Regions from separate parts of the Pseudarthrobacter sp. CCNWLW207 genome, predicted to be linked through region 1. Evidence: riboswitches for the same ligand, from Rfam matches in the RefSeq annotation. Region 1 holds a riboswitch; each other region holds the start of a gene.
What was found. A riboswitch is a leader RNA that binds a small molecule or an ion and turns the genes downstream of it on or off. The one in region 1 is predicted to bind cyclic di-AMP.
Positions count from the first base shown of each region.

Region 2: linked by a shared signal. The riboswitch ahead of V9L17_RS14390 (hypothetical protein) and the one ahead of V9L17_RS02805 (M23 family metallopeptidase) in region 1 are both predicted to bind cyclic di-AMP.
Region 3: linked by a shared signal. The riboswitch ahead of V9L17_RS08505 (C40 family peptidase) and the one ahead of V9L17_RS02805 (M23 family metallopeptidase) in region 1 are both predicted to bind cyclic di-AMP.
Region 4: linked by a shared signal. The riboswitch ahead of V9L17_RS08480 (hypothetical protein) and the one ahead of V9L17_RS02805 (M23 family metallopeptidase) in region 1 are both predicted to bind cyclic di-AMP.

Region 1 covers NZ_JBBCBS010000001.1:627,324-631,074, forward strand. The annotation lists gene V9L17_RS02795 (NlpC/P60 family protein) at 1-124, opposite strand, end outside; gene V9L17_RS02800 (C40 family peptidase) at 257-916, opposite strand; cyclic di-AMP (ydaO/yuaA leader) riboswitch at 987-1,150, opposite strand; gene V9L17_RS02805 (M23 family metallopeptidase) at 1,299-2,117, opposite strand; cyclic di-AMP (ydaO/yuaA leader) riboswitch at 2,128-2,340, opposite strand; gene V9L17_RS02810 (metal-dependent transcriptional regulator) at 2,502-3,197, opposite strand; gene serC (phosphoserine transaminase) at 3,476-3,751, shown strand, end outside.
Region 2 covers NZ_JBBCBS010000007.1:221,689-225,439, reverse strand. The annotation lists gene V9L17_RS14395 (sensor histidine kinase) at 1-1,400, shown strand, start outside; cyclic di-AMP (ydaO/yuaA leader) riboswitch at 1,517-1,676, shown strand; gene V9L17_RS14390 (hypothetical protein) at 1,682-2,380, shown strand; gene V9L17_RS14385 (YdeI/OmpD-associated family protein) at 2,515-2,958, shown strand; gene V9L17_RS14380 (HAD-IA family hydrolase) at 2,939-3,628, opposite strand; gene V9L17_RS14375 (glyoxalase superfamily protein) at 3,635-3,751, opposite strand, start outside.
Region 3 covers NZ_JBBCBS010000004.1:141,079-144,829, forward strand. The annotation lists gene V9L17_RS08500 (protein adenylyltransferase SelO) at 1-431, shown strand, start outside; gene V9L17_RS08505 (C40 family peptidase) at 501-1,358, opposite strand; cyclic di-AMP (ydaO/yuaA leader) riboswitch at 1,362-1,563, opposite strand; gene V9L17_RS08510 (lytic transglycosylase domain-containing protein) at 1,942-3,219, shown strand; gene V9L17_RS08515 (hypothetical protein) at 3,292-3,393, opposite strand; gene V9L17_RS08520 (TraR/DksA family transcriptional regulator) at 3,587-3,751, shown strand, end outside.
Region 4 covers NZ_JBBCBS010000004.1:134,748-138,498, forward strand. The annotation lists gene V9L17_RS08475 (flotillin family protein) at 1-749, shown strand, start outside; gene V9L17_RS08480 (hypothetical protein) at 877-1,641, opposite strand; cyclic di-AMP (ydaO/yuaA leader) riboswitch at 2,127-2,287, opposite strand; gene V9L17_RS08485 (hypothetical protein) at 2,734-2,946, shown strand; gene V9L17_RS08490 (ribonuclease Z) at 2,996-3,751, shown strand, end outside.

The DNA of each region.
Region 1 (3,751 bases):
CGATAACCGCGGCCTGGCGACCCATGCCACCGGCGTTGTCGCCGAGGGCCTTGGCAATGACAGCCAGCGAGTTGGTCGTGGTGACCTCCGCGCGGTGCCGTGCAGCAATTGCACGTGTAGTCATTATTTCTCTCTTTCGTTTTCCTCAGGACCGCACAGGCAGGCCAAGGGCTTTGGGTGCGCCGGCATCTTGGGGGTACGCCGGCACACCCCGAACGGGGATTTAGCGAAAAGTGTTCTAGCGGGCGCGGTTCTTCTACTTCAGGGTGTAGAAGGATCCGCCGCCCGTGGAGGCCACGGAGTGCAGCAGCGTTCCCTGTGACGGGTTCAGGGCGCTGATCATCATGCCGTTGCCAACGTAGATGCCTACGTGTGCGCCGCCATTCTGCATAACAAGGTCACCGGGAGACGGTGTTGACGTGGGGGTCATTGCCGTCCACGCGTTTACACGGGGAATGCTGATGCCTGCCTGGGCGTACACCCACTGGGTGAACCCGGAGCAGTCCCAGCCGTTGGGTGAAGTGCCGCCCCAGACGTAGGGGTGGCCGATTCCGGTGTAGGCGATTGCGGCCAGGCCAGAGGCGGCCGCGGAAGATACCGCGTCCGTCAGCTTGCTGGCTGCGGGGGCCTTTGCGCCTGCTGCCCGTTCCGTGTCAGTGGACTGTGCACGGACCGTTTCGACCTTCGGGGCCGGCGTGGTCTTGACCACGGGGCGTTCGAAGGAGACGGTGGCGGTGGGGGCAGCGGTGACGGCAAGCGCCGTCTGCGAGCCGGACTCGGTGGAGGCGGAAACGCCAGCGGTGGTGTCCGCTGCGTTGGCCGGAAGCCCCATGCTCAGGATCAGACCTGATGCAGCTGCGATGACAGCAGCTTGGCGACCGACGGTCCCGGCATTTGCACTGACAGCCTTGGACACGGGGCCCAACGGGTTGGTGCGAACCGTTTGTGCGCGGTGACGCGCAGAATTATGGCGTGAAGACACGAAGGTAGCCTCTCCCAATGCCTACGAGGTGAGCTGTCGGATTCGGATGGGAGTTCACCCGGCCACGCCGCTTCCACAGGAAGCTTTGCGACTTAACCCCAAGGCCTTCGAACTTCAAAGACCAAAATTGGTTCCCCCGCCCCTGCCAGACGATGTCATGCGAACGGACCTTGAGCGGTGGCAGAGCTAGGCAATCCACTCAAGAACGTCAACTTCGGAAAAGTTGACGCAAGTTAGACGGTACAGCAGTTCAGAGCGAATGTCACATTCAGGTCACGGCATGTCACGCAAATGTGAGAGCTTTCCATCAGTTGGGCTAGAGCCAGCCGGTGGGGTCAACGACTTCGCCATTGACCTGGACCTCGAAATGGAGGTGGCAGCCTGTGGAGGCGCCGGTGGTGCCGCTGAGCGCCACTACCTCGCCTCGGCTGACCGTTTGGCCAACCTTGACGTTGAAGGAAGACAGGTGGTTGTACGTCGTTTCAAGGCCGTTGCCGTGGTCCACGACCACGCGGTTACCTCCGCCAAACTGGTGCCATCCCGCAAAGGTCACAGTGCCGCTGGCGGCCGCCAGGACAGACGTGCCGCACTGTGCCACGTAGTCCTGGCCGCGGTGGAAGTCACCGGAGCCGCCAGTGATAGGGCTCACGCGATAGCCGAATGGGGAGGCCGTAACCAGGCTCGCCAGCGGAGCACCGAGGCTGCCGGCGGAGGCGGCCCGGGTGATGGACCCCGCCGACTGGGCGCTCAAGAGTTGCTTGAGCTTGCCGTCCGGATCACCCATGGTGACTACGGATGAGCGGCTGAAGTCGATTTTTGCGGCTGCTTCGGCGGAGATTTCAGGCTGCGGAGCTGCGGAAACAGCCGATGTCTGCTGACCGGCGTCCGGCGTGGCCAGGACGGGACTGGTGGCAGGGACGGTGACTGTGAGCACCAGGCCGGTGGCCGCGAGGGCGATGCCGGCCTTTTGGCCCACCCCACTGGCCGCTGCGAAGTCAGTGATTTGCCGGAAGGGTCCCCGGCGGCGGCGCGCATCGCGCTGTGGATCCCGGGGCCTGTCCGCGGCCACAGCTGCAGCAACGCGGGGCGCTGCTGCGGGGCCCGCTGCGCGGCGGCGGCCCCTGGAATTCTGCATGGTCAAGAACGGTTCCTCTCTGGAAAGCCTGCGAAGTTAGCTGTCGGATTCGGGTCAGAGAGTTCATAGACCCGGTCCGCCGTAAGCAAGCTTCGGCGCAGAGATATCCCGTGAGGATCCTTCGCTGGAAGAGGCTTGCTGCTGACGGACTTCACCCCAAGGCAGCCTTGCGACTGCCGGTTGTGGTTCCCCCGCCTCTGCCAGTTGGTGACTCGTACTACTGATCTGCTGGCAGAGCTCGGCTCCAGATCAGGTAACGCTTTTGTATCGACGCTTGGCGTTAACTATAGGCGATTAAGCCGGACAGTAACAATTCCGTTATCTTTGCTTAAAGCCTATTCATTGGGGTAACCCGCCCGCCGGACCCGGGCGCTCCGCCAGCGGTCAGCGGACGGATACGAATACGTGCGCCGCCACTTCGGGGGGAAGCTCCAGTGCCCCTTCGATCCCGGGGACCCGGACCGAAATGTAGTCTCCCACGCGCTCCAGCGAAATCGGGGCGCCCGGCCGGATCCCGCCCTCGTCCAGCTGGGTCAGCAGCTCAGGATCCACTTGGATGGGTTCTGCCAGCCTGCTGACAACCACGGTGGATCCGGGGCCATAGCCCTTCATGGCTTCCAGGAGATTAATCACACCGTCCGTGAAGGGCGACGATGCCTGGCCTCCCAATGCCGCCAGGCCAGGGATGGGATTGCCATAGGGCGATTCAGTGGGGTGGTTCAGCATTTCGTAGATGCGCCGCTCGACGCGCTCACTCATCACGTGCTCCCAGCGGCACGCTTCGTCATGGACGTACGCCCAGTCCAGGCCGATCACATCCGCCAGGAGGCGCTCCGCGAGCCGGTGCTTGCGCATGACCTCGGTGGCCCGTTTACGCCCGGTTTCCGTCAGTTCCAGATGACGGTCTCCGGAGACCACCACCAGGCCGTCGCGTTCCATCCGGCCAATCGTTTGGGACACCGTGGGTCCGGAGTGCCGCAGCCGTTCGGCAATGCGGGCGCGAAGAGCAACGATGTTCTCTTCCTCAAGCTCCAAAATGGTCCGAAGATACATCTCCGTAGTATCGATCAGATCCGTCATCCAGCTCAGCTCCTCGAGCGCATTACCTTGCGTTGTCCCACCGTATCGCGTACCGACAGCGACGTAGTCCGTTGAAAAGCTTAGCCTATTTTGAATTTGTCCGGATAATTCCTACGGCCCCTCCGGCCTGTCTCAATGGCTGGACTATGACGTAGCCGGTTCCCGCCGAATCAGCGGTTCAGGCAGAATATAGGAGGTCCTCGTTGCGGTCACTGACGACTGCCGGCCACCCCACCGTCCCGGACATGTGTCACGTCCACGCCGAAATTGGAGCCCTTGTGAGCGAAAACAGCATCACTATTCCTGCCGACCTCCTGCCAAAGGACGGACGGTTCGGCGCAGGACCTTCCAAGGTCAGGCCGGAACAGATTGAAGCGCTCTCGGCGGCGTCCACGACCATTCTGGGCACCTCCCACCGCCAGGCTCCGGTCAAGAACCTTGTCGGTTCGGTCCGCGAAGGCCTGAGCCAGTTCTTCCGTGCCCCTGACGGGTACGAGGTAGTACTGGGCGTGGGCGGTTCCACAGCATTCTGGGATATTGCCAGCTTTGGCCTC
Region 2 (3,751 bases), on a different contig from region 1:
TCTGCGGCGCCGTTGGCCTCTTCAGCTACGCTTCCATGGACTCGTTCCTTACACGCCAGCTCGACGAACAGCTCAGCCAGGCTGCCTCCCGGTCCAACGACCCCGGCCGCCCGCCGCTGGGCGGCTTCAACGGCAGGCCGGACCCGCTGGATTCCCGCGGGCAAAGCGTGGGTACGCTCAACGCCCGGATCCTGAATGGGCAGGTCAACAGCGCCGGATTCCTGGCCTCTGATACCACGCGTTCTCCCCTGTCCGCTGAGGACAAGGAGATCCTGCTGGCCCTCCAGGAGGATTCCCGCCCTGTGGACCGGACGCTCTCCAATGGCGAGTACCGGCTGATTGCAGTGGAAACGAACTACGGTGATGTCCTGGTGACCGGGCTCCCGCTCGCCGGCAAGGAAAGCACCCTCACCTCCCTGGTGTGGACCTTCGTTTTTGTTTCCCTTGGAGGGCTGGTCTTGATTGGCCTGGCCGGGACTATCCTCATCCGGCGCACCATGCAGCCGCTGAAGCAGCTTTCCGAGGTGGCCACACGCGTCTCGCGGCTCCCGCTGGACGCCGGCGAGGTGGCACTCGCGGTGCGCGTCCCGCCGTCGAACTCCAACCCCGGAACCGAGGTGGGCAGCGTGGGGCATGCGCTGAACCTCATGCTCGACAACGTGGCCAACGCGCTGCAGGCCCGGCAGCAAAGCGAGACCAAGGTACGGCAATTCGTTGCCGACGCGTCGCACGAACTGCGCACCCCACTGACCGCCATCCGTGGTTACACCGAGCTAATGCGGATGACCGAGAACTTCACCCCGGATGGCCGGAAATCGCTGGCCCGGGTTCAGAGCCAGTCCGAGCGCATGACCACGCTGGTGGAAGACCTGCTCCTGCTCGCCAGGCTGGACGAGGGCCAGCCGTTGAAACTCAGCGAGGTGGATCTGACGCAGCTGGTGATCGAAACCGTCAGCGACGAAAAAATCATCGCACCCGGCCACAACTGGCACCTTGAGCTGCCGGACGAGCCGCTTGCGGTCAACGCCGATGCGTCGCAGCTGCGCCAGATGTTGGTGAACCTGCTCTCCAACGCCCGCAAACACACCGTTCCGGGCACAACGGTCACCACGGCCGTGATGAGGTCCGACGACGGCAGTGCCGTAGTGACAGTAACGGACGACGGCACTGGCATCCCGCCGGAATTCGTGGACCACGTTTTTGCCCGGTTTGCCCGCGCAGACGCGGCACGGACGGGATCTTCACGGTCGTCCGGTGCGGGGGCTTCGGAAGGGTCCAGCGGGCTTGGGCTGTCCATTGTGCAGTCCGTTGTGGAAGCCCACGGCGGCAGCGTGGAAGTGAACTCCCGGCCGGGTCGGACCCAGTTCACGTTGCGCCTGCCGGTGATCAACGGCTTATAGCAAGGCAACGCACCGGCGTCGTGATCTCTGTTACCAAAATGTGACTTAAGCGTCGCGCTCCTGTAGCGTCGATGGGGTGCGGTTCCCTTTGAGCCGCATATCCGGATGACGCCAAGCTCTGCCGCTTCCCGGATTCCGCTTGACCAGGCAGAGGCGGGGGACCCAGAGTCCCGGGCACTGAACTGCCCTTGGGGTGAAGCCAGCACGTGATCTTTCCGTGTGGCCGGATGCCCTCATCCGAACCCGACAGCTAACTCCGCAGGTGTGAGAGGCGATCCATCATGTCTGAATTCAAGGTACAAGCGCGCCCAGAGCGCGGTGCACACAAAGTCAACGGCCGTGGCAAGACAGCCGCGCAACACACAAAAGCTTCGTCCCTAGGCAAGCGTGCAGCCATTTTCGGTGCGGCCTGCGCCCTCCTTATCGGGGTCGGCGCAGCAGGCCAGGCTTCCGAATCCATGACTCCGGTGGCGGTCAGCGGGACCCAGTCCTCGGCTGCAGAGCTAGAGTCCAACTTGCGCCTGGAAAAGGCCGAGATGCGGGCCAACCCGGCCCCCGAACCAGCTCCGGCCGAGATCAGCGTTGCCCCGCAGGCCGCCGAACCGGCACCCGCGCCCGCACCGGCACCGGCCGCAGAGCCCGCGCCCGCACCGGCTCCCGTCGTCGCCGTCAACGATCCGGCCGGGGCCCAGGCCTATGCGGCGAGCCAGCTTGGCAGCTATGGCTGGTCAGCCGACCAGATGCAGTGCCTGCAGACGCTGTGGACCAAGGAATCTGATTGGACCACCACGGCCACCAACGCGAGCAGCGGCGCTTACGGCATTGTCCAGTCGCTGCCCGCCGAGAAGATGGCGAGCGCCGGCGCGGACTACCTCACCAACTACCGCACGCAGATCAACTGGGGCCTGAACTACATCCAGGAGCGCTACCAGTCGCCGTGCGGCGCGCTGAATTTCCACTTGTCGAACAACTGGTACTAAGCCGGTACCTGCGGCTTCCGCCATCCGAAGCAGCAGTCCCTGAATCCCCCGGTTCAGGGCCTGCGGCTTTTTGGCGTTGCATGTTTGCGCGGGCCGGGCTTCCGTGGCCTGCGGCTCCGGGCCATACTGGGGCCATGAAATTTACCACAACCATTCTGGGCAGCGGCAACAAGGCTGGTATTGAGGTTCCGGAGGAGGTTGTGACTGCCCTGGGCGCAGGCAAGCGCCCGCCGGTGGTGGTAACCATCAACGGCAAGAGCTACCGGAGCAGCATCGCGGTGATGGGCGGGCAGAGCCTGGTGGGTGTGAGCACCGCCAACCGGGAATTCACCGGCGTAGAGGCTGGCGACACCGTTGAAGTGGATCTGGAACTCGATACACAGCCCCGGATCATTGAAGTCCCGGATGACCTGGCCGCAGCCATGGCCGCCGAACCGGATGCCCAGGCGTTCTATGCCACCCTGAACTACAGCACCCAGCGCCGTTATGTGGAGCCGCTCGGGGATGCCAAAACGGAGGAAACCAGGGCGAGGCGGATCGCGAAGATCGTAGCCGACCTCAAAGCCGGAAAGAAATAATCCGCCGTCCTGCGGCGTCCGTCTCCACCGAGGCCGTGACCGCGGTGTAATCCGGGATATGAAGCACTCCCGCCGGTAATTCGCCCGTGTTTGGGCCCACCGCCACGGTCCGGATGCCCGCAGCCACTCCGGCCGCGATTCCAGCCGGGGCATCCTCAAAGACCATGGCATCCTCCGGCTCCACGCCCAGCAAGCCGGCAGCGGTCAGGTAGCCTTCCGGATGCGGCTTGCCGCGCGTCACGAGGTCAGCCGTCACGGCAGCGGCAGGCATGGCCAGTCCAGCGGCATCCATGCGGATGTCAGCCAGGATGCGGTCCGCCGACGTCACCAGGGCCACGGCATCCGCGGGCAGGCTCCGGAGCAGTTCGGAGGCACCAGGCAGCGCAACGATGCCGGCAGTCCGCACCCGTTCCATGGCACCAAGTTCTGCAGTGAGCGCAACGACGTCGGCACCGGCAGGCGCGAACCGGCGCACGGTGTCGCCTGCCTGTACACCGTGGGAGGTGCGCAGGATCTCGGCGATATCCAGGCCGTAGCGGGCGGCGAACTCGCCCCACACCTGTTCCACGACCGCTGTGGAGTCCACCAGCGTGCCGTCCATGTCAAAGAGGACGGCGCGGCAGGTCAGTGTTCGTGTGGCGGCAGGAAAGGGCAGGGTCATGAACCCCATTTTGCCCTACGAATTGCCTGAGGCGCCGCGCCCCGGGATGTACTGCACGGCCCACTTGTTCCCGTCCGGGTCCGCAAAGTACACGAAATGTCCCCAGTCCTGGATGTCGATATCACTCACGTC
Region 3 (3,751 bases), on a different contig from region 1:
CCAAGCTGGGACTCGGCGCGGAGGCAAGGGACGACGAAGCGGGGCCTCTGGTGAATGACCTGCTCGCCATGCTTGAAGAGGGGCAGGTTGATTACACCTCGTTCCTCCGGGGCCTCGGGTCCGCAGCCCGCGGTACACCCGATGCAGCCCGAACCATGTTCACGGACCCAGGAGCATTTGACGCCTGGGCCAAGAAGTGGCTCGCCCTGGCACCGGACGCAGACATGATGGACCGGGTGAACCCTGTCTACATCCCCAGGAACCACTTGGTGGAAGAAGCCCTGGGCGCCGCTACCGCAGGCGACCTGGACCCGTTCCACCGCCTGGTGGGCGTCCTGACGCAGCCGTACACTGAGCGCCCCGGCCTGGAACGCTACGCCGGTCCCGCGCCTGTTGACTTCGGCAGCTACCGGACGTTCTGCGGAACCTGAGCGAACAAAAACGGGGGACGACGGCGACAGGCGGCTGGTTGCCGCCCGCCGCCGTCGAACCGGCCGGACTCACGCTACGCGAACGAAGGACGCTCCCGACAACCAGCTGATGGAGTGGACTTCGGTCTTGTAACCGTCCACGCCGCCGCTAACAACCTGGCCATTGCCGGCGTAGACGCCCACGTGGCCGGCGGTGATGACCAGGTCACCGGCCGCAGGGGTGCCCACCACGGTGCCGTATGCGAAGAATTGCGTGGGTGCAAGGTCTCCTACGCTCTTGCCCACCGAGCGGAGTGCCTTCTCCACCATGGCGGTGCAGTCCTGCTGAACGCCGAGCTGCGAATAGGCGGAAGCCAGGATGGCAGCGCCGAGCGAGCCGGACGGTGCCTGCGCCGCCGGGGCGGCGGTGGAAGCCAGCTGGACGCCGGTGTTGGCCGGGGCAGTGGGCGCTGCGGCTGCCTTCGCCACCGGAGCCGGAGCCGGAGCAGTGTAGCCGGCACCCGGGATCTGGATCTGGTCACCGGGGTAGATGATGGTGGTCAGCGACAGGCCGTTCACAGCCAGGACGTCGTTCAGGGCCACGCCGTAGGTGGCGGAAATTGCGCCCAGGGTGTCGCCTGAGACGACCGTGTGGACGGTGGCTGCGGCGGCCGGAGCGGCAGCCGCGGCCGGTGCAACGGCGGCCGGTGCAGCTGCCGGTGCGCTGTTCTGGCCCTGCACATTGACGGTGCCGGACGAGTCCGGGCCGTGGACCCCGGCCTGCGCCGGGGTGCCAATGCTAAAGAGCAGCCCGGACGCGGCAACTGCGGCAAGTGCGGGCCGGCCGAACGTCAGTGCGCGGGCTTTGGCCGAGGAAGACAGGCCAACCAGGACGGTGGGGCGGACAGAAGTCGCACGATGGCGTGCGGCAGTGGAGTTTTTTGACACGGGTAATCGCCTCTCCCATGCCTGCGGGGTGAGCTGTCGGGTTCGGGTCGGAGACACCCGGCCGGTTACGGCTCCGTACGGGACGGAGCAATATCGACTTAACCCCAAGGCTTCGGAACGAAGCCGTGGAAACGTGGTTCCCCCGTCCCTGCCAGTGAAAGTAACTGGGGTCCCGGTTCAGCGGCAGGGTTCGGCATACTGACGGGAATGCCCCGGCTTGAGCCAGGACACCGCTCGACCATAACCTCTGCTCTTTTGGAATGTCACATTCCGGTAACGGAATGTAGGCCAAAAAGCCGCCTCATCTTCGGGTGGGGTTCTTCCCTGTGTGGAATGACGTTGCAGGTCAGGTCCCGATAGCGGTATATGCTGCGAAAGCTGGTGCCGCGTGATTGAAATCACGTAACAAAAGAGGTCGTCTTGCGTTTTGATCCTCAGATTGAGGCCTGATGCGTGGTATTTGAGGCCTGCCTTGGGGCTGCTGAGGGAGGGATCTCTGCTGGATAACAATGTTGGACCAGGATCCACAAGGCAAGAGTTTTGCCCGGTAAGCTCACCAACTATGTCCCGGTTTGCTCAAAGAATGAGGCTGCCTGCCGTTGCAGGCCTGCTGGCGGTTGTTTTGGCGGCCCCGCTCGCCATGGCGCCTTCGCATGCCGACGACGATACTCCGCCAGGCGGTTACCCCTCCTGGCAGGACGTGCAAAACGCCAAGCAAAGCGAGGCCGGTAAGGCTGCGGAGGTCACCAGGATCAACGAACTGTTGAGTGGGCTGCAGACGCAGGCTGAGGCACTGGGTGGCGCTGCCGTGACGTCCGCTGCCGAATACGCCGCGGCGGACGCAGCGCTCCAGGCTGCCAGCTCAAGGGTCGACGTCCTCACCGCACAGACTGAACGCGCCACGGCGGAACTCGGGCAGTACAAAAAGGAAATCGGTGCCCTGGCAGCCCAGTCGTACAAGACCGGCGGCACCAATATGGGATTCTTCGTAGCCCTCGACGCCGTCCAGACCAACAGCATCCAGGGTCTGAATATCGTCCAGATCGTCAGCGACAAGACCGCGGCCCTGGTGAACAAATCCGCGGCTGCCGAACGCGTCGCCAGCGCCCTCGCCGATCAGGAAAAGGCGGCGAGGATTGAACGCGAACGGCTGTCAGGGGAAGCCAAGAGCAAGCTCGACGCCGCCCAGGCGGCCCAGCAGGCCATGTCGCGGCAGGTTGCGGAGCAGCAGGAGCACAGCCAGGAACTGACCGCGCAGCTGGCATCCCTCAAGGGCACCACTGCCGCCGTCGAGGGGGAGTTCCGGCAGGGCCAGGCGGCTTTGGCTGCCTACGAGACCGCGCAGGCAGCTAAGCGCGCCGCAGCGCAGGAGCAGGCCCGCCAACAGGCCGAGGCGGCGGCCAAGGCCGCGGCCCTGGCCGCCGCCCAGAAGCCGGTAAACCCAGGGCCCGCCGCACCGGCCGCCCCAGCTGCACCGGCGCCGGCTCCTGTCCCAGGTCCGACGCCCAGCCCGCCGCCCGTCGTCGTCCCTTCCGTTCCTGGCGGTGCCGTCAACGACCCCGCCGGAGCCAAGAGTTACGCTTCGGGCCGGCTGTCCGCCTATGGCTGGGGCCAGGACCAGTTCCTGTGCCTGGCGCAGCTCTGGACCAAGGAATCCAACTGGCTGACCACGGCCACCAACCCCTACTCCGGCGCTTACGGGATCGCCCAGGCGCTGCCCGCTGGGAAGTACGCCAGCGCCGGTAGCGACTGGCTCACCAATTACCGGACGCAGGTCGAGTGGGGCCTCGGGTACATCCGGGACCGCTACACGTCTCCGTGCGGGGCCTGGAACCACTCCATCCAATACAACTGGTACTGACCCGGCCGGCGCGGACGCGAAGGCTAGGCGGAGTCCGGTGCAGGTTTCGCAAATTCGGCGGCGCTGACGAATTCAATGCCGACGAAGGCCTGGGTCGCCGTCGACCCAGGAGTCATGCCCCGGTGGAATGGTGTAGGAATCACCAGCGGCGATACTGGTCCGCCGCCCATCCATTGTTTCGACCGTGAGTGCCCCGGACACGCAATATCCGACGTGGTTCACCTGGCATGACGCTGGTCAGGCTGCATCAAGCCCGTGGTTCAAACGGATTACCAGGCGGCATCTGAAGCGCTTACGAGTGACAGCATGCTCCGTTGAGTGCCACTTGTCGAGTCCTGCGAAGGTGCCGCGGCGCTAGGCTTTTCCCATGGCTGACTTTGAGCGGTTCCGGATCCTGCTGGAGGAAGAGCGTACGCGAAAGCTTGCCCTGCTTCCGGCGCTGCGCGCCGACATTTCCTCAACCAATGCTGCACGCCAGGACTCCAACGTCGACGACGAGCACGACCCCGAGGGTGCCACCATCGCCTTCGAG
Region 4 (3,751 bases), on a different contig from region 1:
AGGCGGAGGCTGACGCCGCCGGCCCCCTTGCCCAGGCCGACCAGCAGCAGGCGATTATCCTGAAGAACCAGCAGGTTGTGGCGCGCCAGGCCGAACTTCGCGAGAAGGAACTCGACATCGAGGTCCGCAAGCCTGCCGACGCCGCCAAGTACAAGGTTGAAACTGAAGCAGCGGCTGACCTTGCCCGGCGTACCCGCATCTCGGAAGCCACGAAGGTTGAAGCCGCCGCTGAACTCGAAACCCGCAAGCTCAAGGCTGCCGGCAACGAGGTCGAAGCAAAGGCCCTGGCAGCAGCCAATACTGCCAAAGGCAATGCCGAAACCGAGATCAACAAGATCCGCGGCCTTGCTGAGGCTGAAGTAACGAAGTCCAAGGGTATAGCCGAGGCCGATGTCATTGGCTTGCGTGGTACTGCTGAGGCAGGGGCCATCGAAGCCCAGGCCAAGGCATACAGCGAGTTCAACGAGGCAGCCATCCTGAACAAACTTCTGGAGGTTCTGCCTTCCATCGCCCGGGAAATCGCCGCGCCGATGAGCGCCATCAGCAATATGACGGTCATCTCCAACGACGGCGCTGGCCAGGTGAGCAAAAATGTTTCCTCGGGTGTCCAGCAGACCGCACAGATGCTCAAGGACACCACCGGCTTCGACGTCATCGAAATGCTTAAGAACTTTGGCAATTCGACCCCCGCCGCGTCCACGCGAGGCACCGGCAACGGCGCAGTCAAGGAACAGGCCGGACCACAGTGATCACTCCCGGACCGGGGGACGGGTTCGCCGGGTAACACCGCCGGAACCAACAGAACGCCGCGGAACCCCTTGCGGGTCCGCGGCGTTCTGGTGTCTTCGTGGCTACGTCTTCTCAGGGGGCCCTGGCTCAGTACCAGTTGTTTGTGGCGCGGAACTCGAGGGCTTTTGCCGGGGAGCCGTGGCGCTCCTTGATGTAGCTCAATCCTCTATCCACCTGGCTGGGACGCCATTTTACTGACGTGTCCCACAACTGGTTCAGGGCATTCATTTGTTCCGCGCCCCATCCATACGATGCCAGTCGGGCGATGGCATACGAGCGTGTGTCGACTGCTTCTTCGGAGGCGCCCCCTGTAGCCGTAGCAGTGGGCGAGGGCGGGAGCGACGAGGCTGTTGGTGTGGGTGAGGTTGCCGGAGCCGGCGCCGTTGGGGGCGCCGCCGGTGCGGGCCCAGCCGACGACGTCGGCTCGGCGGGTGTGGCCGATGACATGACCGGTGGCTCGAGGACCACCGTGGGCGCCGGGGATGGCGGAACCGTGGCGGGCGATGCCGCGAGCATTCCGTCCAGCGTGGGAGCGTCCACTGGCATCGAGAGGTCGGCCACGGCTGGCAAGGCAGAGGCGCCGTGATCCTCACCTGGGTGGGAATCATCGGTGCCCGGGGAGGCCTGTGCCGGCGCGGCGCCCGGCGTGCCCGGGGCAGTGGAGGCGGCCGGCTGTGGTGCCGCACGTCCGCTGCTGTACGTGGGCAGCGTTCCCTTCGTCGTATGGGGCGCATCAGCTGCGTCGGGGGCATCTTGGACGGAGGACTCATTGCCGAAAAAGGGCAGCTCGGTAGCCTGGCTGGCCGTTCCGACCGCAAGCACTACGGCAAGGGCGCCGGTAACGACGGCCATCCGATGACCCATGACACGAAGCGAAGCGGCCCTCCTGAGGACGGCTTGGGCGTCGGACGTGAAAGCGGATGCAATCTGTGGGCTATGTGCTGTAGCCGGCCTGCTCCTTGGGGCTGCAACGGGTTTGGCCTCTGCGGGCTTCCCAGCCGCTTCGCGTCGCTCCCGGGGCCGGCGCGTTGTCTCCGGCGCGGCCGCGCTTTTTAGAGCTGACGTCGTGGGTGGTACAACTGCAATTACTTCGGTTGCAGGTGACGCAGCTTGGGTCTTGGGTGCTGAGTCCGGGGCAGGCGGGACCTCGAAGGCCGGGCCCCTGACTCTTCTTCGGCGCAGTGGGGCAGATGCCGGTCCTGCCGGAGTCGCCGCGGGATGTGGCACTTCTGCCCCGGGAATGGTTGGGGTGGGTGGAGTGGTGATGGCCGGCGCAGTTTCTGCGCGGTGTCGCCCGGCCCGAAAAGGGCGCGACTGATCCAGCGAACGGGACATGGTATTTGCCTCTCAACGCCTGCGAAGTTAGCTGTCGGGTTCGGAAGAGGTCAACCGGCCGGCACGTTCAGGCGTGACGGCTTCACCCCAAGGACCGCTGCGAAACGGCCCGAAGACTGTGGGTCCCCCGTCTCTGCCTTACTGTGTTGGGAGCCCGGGATGTGGCAGAGCTCGGCGTCAGCCCGGACGCGGCCCGATCCAGATGGGCCACCCGAAAACCGTACATGAACCGCCCCCCTTAAGTCACGTTTAGGTAACAGGACTGTCCGGAGTGGTGAGTCACCTTGCTTGCCGAGCCCATTTCTTCCGCGCGGGAGGATCGAAGAGTAGGCTGGATAGACCGTTAGGCAGTATGCGGCCGCCATTGCAGACTGGGTGTGAGTCCACCCCAGCATCCTGGAGGGGTTCCCCGTGGCCGCAGCCAGCGTCAGTCTCCCCATTGCAGGCATCGCACGGCTGTGCCCGATTTCGTGTTGGACGATTCCTTATTGGATCGAGCTTCCACACAGGCGCGTCATCACTGGCCCCGGACAGTCTCCCTTGGATTATGACAAGCGCCCAAGCGCCTGCCCTGACGATTAAATCCGTGAAAAGCGAAGAGGAGTTGAGATGGACGCCGAGGCCGTTCTTGGGTTGATCGGTGGCTATCTGGCCACTATGGCTGGGGTGTTCCTCCTGTACGCGCCCGTCCTTATCCTTGTTGTCTGCCTGTTGATGACAGCAGGCATGCTGCAACTGTTGGCATGGCCTTTTGTCGCCCTCTTCCGGAAGCTGCGCCGGAAACCTGAACCCCCCTCGGACGGGTCCTGGCTGCTGCACTAAGTATCGTCCCAGCGCTCATCGCCAAACCAGGCTTGGTTACGCTATCCCCATGCGTGACCTCGTCATTCTTGGCACAGCCTCCCAGGTTCCCACCCGGACGCGGAACCATAACGGCTACCTGTTGCGGTGGGACGGCGAAGGCCTGCTCTTTGACCCTGGCGAGGGAACCCAGCGCCAGATGCTCCACGCCGGGGTGGCGGCCAGCCAGATCACACGCATCTGCCTGACCCATGTGCACGGCGACCATTGCTTCGGACTGCCCGGGGTGCTTTCGCGGATGGCCCTGGACGGCGTTGCCCATCCGGTCCACCTGCACTTTCCGGCTTCGGGGGAGGACCTCGTCCGTGCCCTGGTTGCGGTTAGTTCTCCCGGGATTGATTTACGGTTGTATCCGCACGGCGCCGCGGGAACCGTGGCGCCCGGCCTGGAGGTCCAGCCGCTGAAGCACCGCATCGAAACGTACGGTTACCGGCTCACCGAACCAGATGGCCGCACTTTCCTTCCGGATAGGCTGGCCGCGGCAGGGATCAGGGGAGCCGACGTCGGCCGCCTGGAGCGTGAGAGAAGCCTGGGAAACGTCCGTCTCGAGGACGTGACGGTGGCCCGGCCAGGCCAGAAATTCGCCTTTGTGATGGACACCGCCCCTTGCGCGGGCGCGGAGAAACTGGCTGAGGGTGCGGATCTGCTCGTGGCGGAGTCAACATTCAGCAACGACGACGCCGGGCTCGCCGGGGAGTATCGGCACCTCACCGCCGGGCAGGCAGGGGAGTTGGCGGCCAGCGCCGCCGTCGGCACGCTGATCCTG